One region of the Lysinibacillus sp. FN11 genome, then DNA from elsewhere that is predicted to be linked to it. Evidence: riboswitches for the same ligand, from Rfam matches in the RefSeq annotation. Region 1 holds a riboswitch; each other region holds the start of a gene.
The links. Region 1 has a riboswitch for cobalamin ahead of NP781_RS13125 ((2Fe-2S) ferredoxin domain-containing protein). Riboswitches for the same ligand answer to the same signal wherever they lie in the genome.
Positions count from the first base shown of each region.

Region 2: it holds a riboswitch for cobalamin, as region 1 does, so the genes downstream of both, NP781_RS09260 (ABC transporter substrate-binding protein) here and NP781_RS13125 ((2Fe-2S) ferredoxin domain-containing protein) in region 1, are expected to answer to the same signal.
Region 3: it holds a riboswitch for cobalamin, as region 1 does, so the genes downstream of both, NP781_RS10155 (glutaredoxin family protein) here and NP781_RS13125 ((2Fe-2S) ferredoxin domain-containing protein) in region 1, are expected to answer to the same signal.
Region 4: it holds a riboswitch for cobalamin, as region 1 does, so the genes downstream of both, cobT (nicotinate-nucleotide--dimethylbenzimidazole phosphoribosyltransferase) here and NP781_RS13125 ((2Fe-2S) ferredoxin domain-containing protein) in region 1, are expected to answer to the same signal.

Region 1 is NZ_CP102383.1:2,436,009-2,438,210, reverse strand. Features, by position in the region: gene NP781_RS13130 (energy-coupling factor ABC transporter permease) at 1-7, opposite strand, end outside; cobalamin riboswitch at 156-341, opposite strand; cobalamin riboswitch at 592-774, shown strand; gene NP781_RS13125 ((2Fe-2S) ferredoxin domain-containing protein) at 920-1,291, shown strand; gene cobJ (precorrin-3B C(17)-methyltransferase) at 1,296-2,202, shown strand, end outside.
Region 2 is NZ_CP102383.1:1,731,167-1,733,368, reverse strand. Features, by position in the region: gene NP781_RS09265 (precorrin-3B methylase) at 1-221, opposite strand, end outside; gene NP781_RS09260 (ABC transporter substrate-binding protein) at 273-1,265, opposite strand; cobalamin riboswitch at 1,427-1,614, opposite strand; gene NP781_RS09255 (elongation factor G) at 1,797-2,202, shown strand, end outside.
Region 3 is NZ_CP102383.1:1,897,975-1,900,176, forward strand. Features, by position in the region: gene NP781_RS10145 (SHOCT-like domain-containing protein) at 1-242, shown strand, start outside; gene NP781_RS10150 (hypothetical protein) at 252-533, shown strand; cobalamin riboswitch at 890-1,068, shown strand; gene NP781_RS10155 (glutaredoxin family protein) at 1,185-1,409, shown strand; gene nrdI (class Ib ribonucleoside-diphosphate reductase assembly flavoprotein NrdI) at 1,406-1,765, shown strand; gene nrdE (class 1b ribonucleoside-diphosphate reductase subunit alpha) at 1,762-2,202, shown strand, end outside.
Region 4 is NZ_CP102383.1:656,217-658,418, forward strand. Features, by position in the region: gene NP781_RS03040 (ABC transporter ATP-binding protein) at 1-1,106, shown strand, start outside; cobalamin riboswitch at 1,203-1,379, shown strand; gene cobT (nicotinate-nucleotide--dimethylbenzimidazole phosphoribosyltransferase) at 1,471-2,202, shown strand, end outside.

The DNA of each region.
Region 1 (2,202 bases):
ATTTCAAAAAGCTTTCCTCCTAACTAATTAGTAGATTTTTAGAAGATTGCGTGCGTAATTAAAAAAAGCACTTCTCCACTGGTGGAAAAGTGCATAGCTAAAAAAGCAAATAACATTCTCATCTGCTAAGCCGCACACCTATCCTCGTAGGCTGAAACGATCACTTATTTTTCGGCAGGTCTCCTGGCTCTAGTTCAATGCTTTATAGGTCTTCCCATCCGTTGGACAGTGACATATTCTATAAAGCTCCCTATTACAGTGGCGGGACCGCGCCGGACTCAAACCGGCTTCCCTTTTAAGCAAAATGACAAGCACTTTGCACCGAAAAACATTCAAATTGTGAGATTTCACGACAAAGTGTAACATGAATTTCCATAAATATGCTATACCTTTTATAAATTTTTATAATTAAAGGTCAATGGCGAATATTCTGATAACGATTTATGCGTAAATTATATAGATTGTATAAATTTCATACCTAGTTCCATTCAAAATTGATAAATTTGTCATAAATTTTTAAAGAAATATTGAAATTTTAAAAAAATAAGATATGATAAAGACAGTTTTCTATTTAAAATTCTAATAAAAATTTCATATAAAACGTCAATAAGTGCTCGAATAGCTCGAGATAATAGGGAAATTGGTGAAAATCCAATACAGCCCCCGCTACTGTAATAGCTGATGAAATTGCAAAGCCACTGGTGCAAACTTGGGAAGGTGCGATAGTAAAATGAAGCTTAAGTCAGGAAACCTGCTTATTTGATTGTGCATGCAAACTTTTCGGAGGGAGAAGTTGAAGCGAAAGCGAGTACCTGTATTTCATGCTATTCGTTTTTATTTGGCTTCTACAAAACCTTTACTCTTCGTTATAGAGTAAAGGTTTTTCTTTTTCCAAAAAGCAAATGAGGGGAGACAGAAGATGACAACTTGGAATTTAGAGGGGATGAAAACACATCTCTTTATTTGCAATGGCAGTAGCTGCATGAAAAAGGATGGGGAGGAAATTACCTTAGCCATTCGAGATGAGATACAGCGGCAAGCACTCGATCAAGAAATACATACGACAAGAACGCGCTGTAATGGACGATGCAAGGATGCTTGTGTGGTAATTGCCTACCCCCAAGGGAACTGGTATCGTGTGCCATCAACAGAGCATGCTAGAACACTAGTACAAGATTTACATCATGAATCCTTATACAACGAACATGTCTTTACACTTCATGAAGGTACATTACAGCGTACTGCTCAAACAACTGCCATTAAAGGGATCGAAAAGGTGAAAGAGGGGTAACAACATGGCGCAAAAAGGAAAAATTTTCGTAGTAGGCTTTGGACCTGGAGATTTTAAGCATATTACGACACGTGCAGTAGAGGCATTACAACAAAGTGATATGATTATAGGCTACAAAACCTATGTAGAGCTGATTCAAGATTTAGTAAGTGCAAAATCGATTGTTAGTACAGGCATGACAGAAGAAGTGTCGCGTGCACAGGAAGCCGTTCGTCAAGCAGAAGCAGGGAGCATCGTCTCGGTGATTTCGAGTGGTGATGCAGGCGTCTATGGTATGGCGGGATTAGTATATGAGGTGTTAATTGAGCTAGGCTGGACAGAAGCAACAGGAATTGAAGTAGAAATTGTTCCTGGGATTTCTGCGATTAATTCATGCGCTAGCATACTTGGTGCACCCATTATGCACGATGCTTGTACAATCAGCTTGAGTGACCATCTAACACCTTGGAATTTAATTGCAAAGCGTGTCGAGGCAGCTGCAATGGCAGACTTTGTCATTGCTTTATACAATCCTAAAAGTGGTCGTCGAACAAGACAAATTGTCGAGGCTCAGCGAATTCTCTTAGAATATCGTTCGCCAGACACACCAGTAGGGCTGGTGAAAAGTGCCTATCGAGAACGTCAAGAAGTGACCATGACAACACTAGCAGAAATGCTAGAACATGATATTGGTATGCTGACAACAGTTATTATCGGGAATTCATCAACATTTTTCTATGACAATAAGATGATCACGCCACGCGGTTACCAACGTAAATATACCCTAGGTGAAGAAAAACAGCCATTACGTCCTCATCAACGTTTACGCGAAGAAAATGAACCTTGGGCAATGAACCAAGAGACAGGAACAGCGCGAAATGACTTTACGGCTGACCCTAATGCGGGACGATTTAACAAACCCAGTATAGCCG
Region 2 (2,202 bases), 700 kb from region 1:
GCTTCTGTGGCATCGCACGTTGGTATGGATACGAGTATACTATAGGAAGCAGAATATTTTATCGCCCCCTTTTCGCCAGCAATTTCGGCTATTTTTTGAAGTTGTGCAGGCGTATAATGCTTATTAATAATGCCAGGGCTAACGGCTAGACGGGTAAACTCACCATGACGGTTCAGTGTCTCAAATGTTTGATCAGGTACATTTTTTTGAAATGCATTCATTTTTATCGCTCCTTATAAAAAAGGAGCTAGCAAAACGCTAGCTCGAATGGATTAAAAGTTTTCAGGATAGAAGCCCTTGGCTAAAATTTCAATGGCCTCTGCTGCACGAACCCCTTCAGACGCTGCTGAAAGTGGCAGGATGACAAAGCGCTCATTTTTGACCGCTTCCATCTCCTTCAATGCTGGATCATTTTTTAAGAATTGGATCTTTTGGTCTGCCGTTGTTTCACCGTAATCAATCACGACAACTACCTCTGGGTTGCGGTCTACTGCATCTTCCTTCGACACAGTTGTCCATCCTGATTCCACATCACCAAAGATATTTTGACCACCCGCGATTGTCACCAGCTCATTCATAAAGTTTTGACCAGCTGTAAATACATCCTTTTCACCGCTATCAAACACAAGAACACGTAATTTTTCGCTATCTTTTGGTAATTTAGCTTGTACTGCCTCTACATCTTTCGTCATTTGCTCAATTAAAGCTTCGCCACGATCCTCAATACGGAAAATCTTCGCGATATGGCGAATATCAGTGAAAATATCCTCTAATGTTGGCTTTGTCATGTTGGAAGCCGTATGTAAATACGTATGGATGCCTAATTCTTCAAGCTCTTCTGGTGTGCCTACACCCTTTTCGCCAAAGCCACTTTTCCAGCCTGCATATAGGAAATCTGCCTCGGCATCAATGACTTGCTCCTTCGTTGGGTATTGATCGGAAAGCACAGGGACTTTGTCGTATGCCTCTTGCAGTGGCTCATAGATTTTATCATCTAAGTAAGCTGTCCCTACCATAGAATCCTCTAAGCCAAGTGCTAGCATAATTTCTGTCACATGCTGATTTAAGCTAATCGCTTTTGTTGGTGCTTCCGTATATGTTTGACTTGTGTCATTGTTTTCAATGGTTACTTCGGCTGCCGCCTCAGATGGCTCAACCTTTTCACCTTGTGCTGCTGATTCCGTTTTGTCTTTTGCATTACAAGCCCCTAAAACAGCGACCAAGGCAATGATCATCATTAGCCATATACTTTTCCATTTCTTCATGTCCTTTTCTCCTTTGTTGTTAAAATATAGAAAGAAATCAGAGATTTCTTTACTACCCAGGTGTTTGGAAGGGCATAAAAAAACCCTCTTGTCGCCAAGAGAGTAGCATAGTGAAATAACGGTATATTACCTGTATCACTATCCCCATCCTCGTGGTTCTTAGTCAAAAAATACATACTGGCAGGTATCCTGGCTTAGGTTCATCATCTATACGCCTTCCCATAGTTTCACTACAGTGGCATGCTGTATAGACTCCCCATTTACAGTTGCGGGACAGCATCGGAATTGCACCGATTTCCCTTTTAAGCAAATGACAAATGCCATTTGCACCAATACGTTCTATAATGGTCAATACTATTGATAGACTAGCAGAAGAATATTTATCGCGCAATCAGTAGTATGACACTAAAAGTATAATCATCATTATATTAGCACTATTTCGACATAAAGACGAACTATTTTACAAGAAATATAGAAGCTAGTATTCTGTTACAATAAAAAGATAGCATTCTATAGAAACGAGGATTTCTTATGTACAAAACAATTGGTGTACTTGCGCACGTGGATGCAGGGAAAACGACCTTTTCTGAGCAAGTACTTTTTCATACAAATAGTATCCAAGCCCGTGGTCGAGTTGATCATCAGGATACCTTTCTTGATAATCACGAGCTGGAGCGCAGACGAGGCATTACGATATTTGCCGAGCAGGGGCGTATGAGCATTGGCGATGATACATACACATTGATTGATACGCCAGGGCATGTCGATTTCTCCCCTGAGATGGAGCGTGCCATTCGTGTGATGGATTATGCCATTATGATCATTAGCGCTGTCGAAGGGATACAAGGCCATACAGAAACAGTATGGCAACTTTTACGTCAATACCATGTCCCTACCTTCTTCTTTATCAACAAAATAGATCGTGAGGGTGCCAATG
Region 3 (2,202 bases), 540 kb from region 1:
CATTAAAGGTTCGTGTTGTATCCACCGAAAATGATAATGTTACGGTAAACTTGCCGATTAAACTTGTCAAAGCCGTACTTATGGCAGGACACAGCATCGCTGCGAGTATTCCACAATCAGAAAAATACGTAAAAGATATCGACATCAATCTTCTTCTTGAAGCAATCGAAAATGAATTAGACGGACAAATTGTAGATATAAAATCAGCAAACGGGGATTCCGTTGCAGTCTTCATTGAGTAGAGGCGACGAATGTTGCATGTAAAAGTGAAAGCAAAAGATGTTCGCTTTACAGTCCCAGTTCCCTATACCGTGCTAACCATTGTCCTCTCCATTTTAACTTCTAAATGGATTCAGCAACAAGCCAATAAGTGGACAAAGGCATACTTCGATCGAAAGAACATAGACTTTACCTTTCCGCTCATCGACAAAGAAATGCTAAAGCCGATTATCAAGGAACTACAAAATTATAAGGGACTCGTGCTAGTCGATGTCAAAGCTCAGGATGGGACTGAGGTTAAGATTAGACTATAATCCCAAAGATAGAATGGTTAGAGCATGTTATGATAAAAGCATGCTCTTTTTTAATGAGTGTCATTTGAAACGTGTAAGAGATGATAATTATTTCAGGATTTACATATAGAAGCTACTATTTTTCAATGGTACTTAAAATAGAACATTTCTTTCAGAATTCTAGATACATTTTGATAGATAAAGATGTTCATCGTTTAAAATAGATTTTTGATTTGGGTATAAATGATTAGTGGTAATCTATTTCGAACTACATAATTAAAAATACTGAATAATCCAAAAATAAAGAAGTTTAGAATCTTGATTTACTTTTCATTTGAAGGATGGTACACTTAAAACTATTGAACAACAACTATATATTGTGTTCGTTTTACAAAGGTGCTACTATATGTAGTTTAAAAGGGAAGTTCGGTACAATTCCGACGCTGTCCCCGCAACTGTGAAGCTGACGATGATTGCAACCACTGTGCATTTGCATGGGAAGGGAATCAGAGAATGAAGCAAAGCCAGGAGACCTGCCTTTATAAAACAAATTTATCATTTCTTCGGGGATTAAGAGATGGGAACGTCAGTATTTTTGGTATGTTAACGTTTCCATTTAGCCTATCTCTCTAGAGGAGATAGGCTTTTTATTTTATGAAAAGAGGGATTTCTATGAAACTTTATACGAAAACAATTTGTCCAAAATGCCTATGGGTAAAATCTGAACTACAACGTGCAGGACTTGAAGCTGAAATTGTTAACATCGATCATGATGAACAGGCAAAGCAAACGATTATTGACGCAGGTTTTTTAAGTGTGCCTGTTTTAGAGATGAATGAAACTTTTATAGGAGATGTTCAGGAAATTGTTTCTCAAATTGAGTTGATTGCTCTATGATCGTTTACGCGAGTCGTACAGGTAATGTCCGAAATGTTGTATCCAAATTAAAGGCAGAATGTATCGAGCTCTCGGAGGAATTGCGATTGAACAAGCCCTATCTTTTAATTACCTACACAGATGGTTTAGGTGACATTCCAGCAAAGGTACAACGTTTCTTAGAAAAAAACAGGGATTTTTGTAAAGGAGTAGTTGCCAGTGGCAATAGTAATTTCGGCCATCATGTATTTGGCGCTGCTGGTGAGAAAATCGCCGCTACCTATCATGTACCCTTAGTAAGGAAATTAGATTTACGAGGTAATCAAACGGATTACGAAGCAATACAAACGTTTTATGAAACGAGGGTAATGAGATGAAAACCTATTTAAAGCTTAATAATGACGTACTGAATCGTTATAGTACAACTGGATTACTTGAGTTAGAAAAGGACCGCGAAGCTACGCGCCGCTACTTTTTAGAGTATGTTAACGTACGTTTGCGTTATTTTATAGATATTGAGGAAAAAATCCGCTATTTAGTTGATGAGGGCTACTATGAGAAAGCATTTATCGATATGTACGAGATGGAATTTATTAAGAAGCTGTACAAGAAAGCCTATGATTATAATTTCCGCTTCCCATCCTTTATGAGCGCAAGCAAATTTTATGATAGCTATGCTATGAAAAGTCGTGACGGGGAAGAGATCTTAGAAAAGTATGAGGATCGTATTGTCATTATTGCTTTGTATTTGGCGCAAGGAAACACAACTCTAGCAGAACGCTCTGTCGAAGCAATGATGGAAGCCTACCAGCCA
Region 4 (2,202 bases), 1.8 Mb from region 1:
GAGAAATACTGTCATCATTTAAATTATTTAAGATATTTAATAATGAGATAAACGCCATAGATAACTATCAAAAGAGAATTACCTTATTATACAAAAATACTCTTGATAAAATGCGTTTAAGTATAAAATCAGGATCAATAATAGAATTATTAAACTTTACAAGTTATTTGATTATCCTTATTATAGGTGCCTACTTTATTTATAAAGGCAGCCTCACCTTAGGAGTATTAATAGCATTCACAACCTATGCCAATAACTTTAGTCAGTCATTTTTAAGATTTTCTCAACTAAATTCCTTTTTACAAGAAGCAATTGTGTCTGTAAATAGAGTAAAAAACTTAATGGGAGACAATAAATACAATATAAGGAAATTGATAGTATCAGACTATGTAAATTCATCGCATCATTTTAGAAAAGACAAAATAGTGTTACGGAATGTAAGCTTTACCTATACTAATGCATTATCTCCAGTTTTAGAAAATATAAATTTCCAAATACCTTTGAAGAAAATTGTATTGATTAAGGGAGAAAGCGGATCAGGTAAATCGACATTATTGAATATATTATCAGGTTTATACATTAATTATCAGGGTGAAATATTTCTATCCAATCAAAATATTAGATATATTCCTAATGATGTTTATAGAAAAAGGGTATGTTTGGTAACGCAAGAGCATTTTATAATGACAGGGACAATAAGGGAAAATTTGTTATTAGCAAAGCCGAATGCAACGGATGAAGAATTAATTCAAATTTGTAAAATGGTTAACATTTATTCATATATAGAAACGTTGGACTATAAATTTGAAACTCTTATTGGGCATAATGGGCTTGAATTATCTACTGGGCAACAGCAAAGACTTTCAATAGCAAGATCGCTTCTAAGAGATGCGGATATCTATTTGTTTGACGAGATTACTTCTGCGCTTGATAAAGACAACCAAATAAATATAGAAACATTACTTTTATATTTAAATAAAGAAAAACAAAAGACTGTTATATTGGTTACTCATCACCCTGTTTTAATAAGTGAAGCAGATAAAATATTTGAAGTTAATAACAATCAGGTGAACGAGAGGGATTCATTTGTTGTTACAAGCTCTTAATAAGCCTAAATTGTTTGAATAGCTGGTTGTACTAAGTTAACACTCAAAAAAATTTTTCCTCTTGACACTAAAAAAGTTGTAAAGTAGATTTAACATAATTACATAAAAGCAATAGGTGCCCACTTGGGAGAATAGGGAATAAAGTGAAAAGCTTTAGCGGACCCGCCACTGTATAAGGGAGTTTCATAGTGTATGCCACTAGCGAATTGCTGGGAAGGTGCTATGAGATGTTGAACTTGAGCCAGGAGACCTGCCTACATGCTTTAGAAGATATAGATGATGGAAAAGTCTGTAGTTTATTTGTCATGACAATAAACTACAGATTTTTTATTTTGTCTCAATGAGAACGAGAGGAGAAATAATCATGCAATTATTACAAGATACGATTCAAAATATTCAAGGGGTTGATATGAAAAGTATGGAGCAGGCTAGAAAACGGATTGATGGGCTTTGTAAGCCCCCAGGTAGCTTGGGTAAACTAGAATCACTTGCTGTACAGCTCTCTGGGATAACAGGACACTTATATCCGATGATCGACAAAAAGGTGATGATTGTTTGTGCTGCAGATCATGGTGTTTGCGAGGAAGGTGTAACCACGAATCCACAAGATGTGACGGTCTTTCAAACATTAAATTTTCCTGAGGGAGGTACAGGCGTTTGTGCGATTGCGGGCATTACCAATGCAAAGGTTGTCACAGTAGATGTTGGGGTAAAAGAAGATATTCCACTTGATGCAGGAGTCCTTATTCATAAAATTAAATACGGTACCGATAACATGGCACAAGGTCCAGCTATGGCCAAACAAGAAGCCATTCAATCGATAGAAGTAGGAATCCAGGTGGCCACTGAGGAAATCATAAAAGGTGCTGATGTACTTGGGACTGGAGAAATGGGCATCGGCAATACAACACCAAGTGCTGCGATATTAGCTGTTTTGACGGGATGCAAGCCTATCGAAGTAACGGGGTTTGGTGCAGGAGTAGGCCAAGGAGGCATTGCCTATAAAGCAGCAGTTATTGAAAAAGCAATTACCTTAAATAAGCCTAATCCAAATGATGTTATTGATGTTCTGGCTAAGGTTGGAGGATTAGAGATA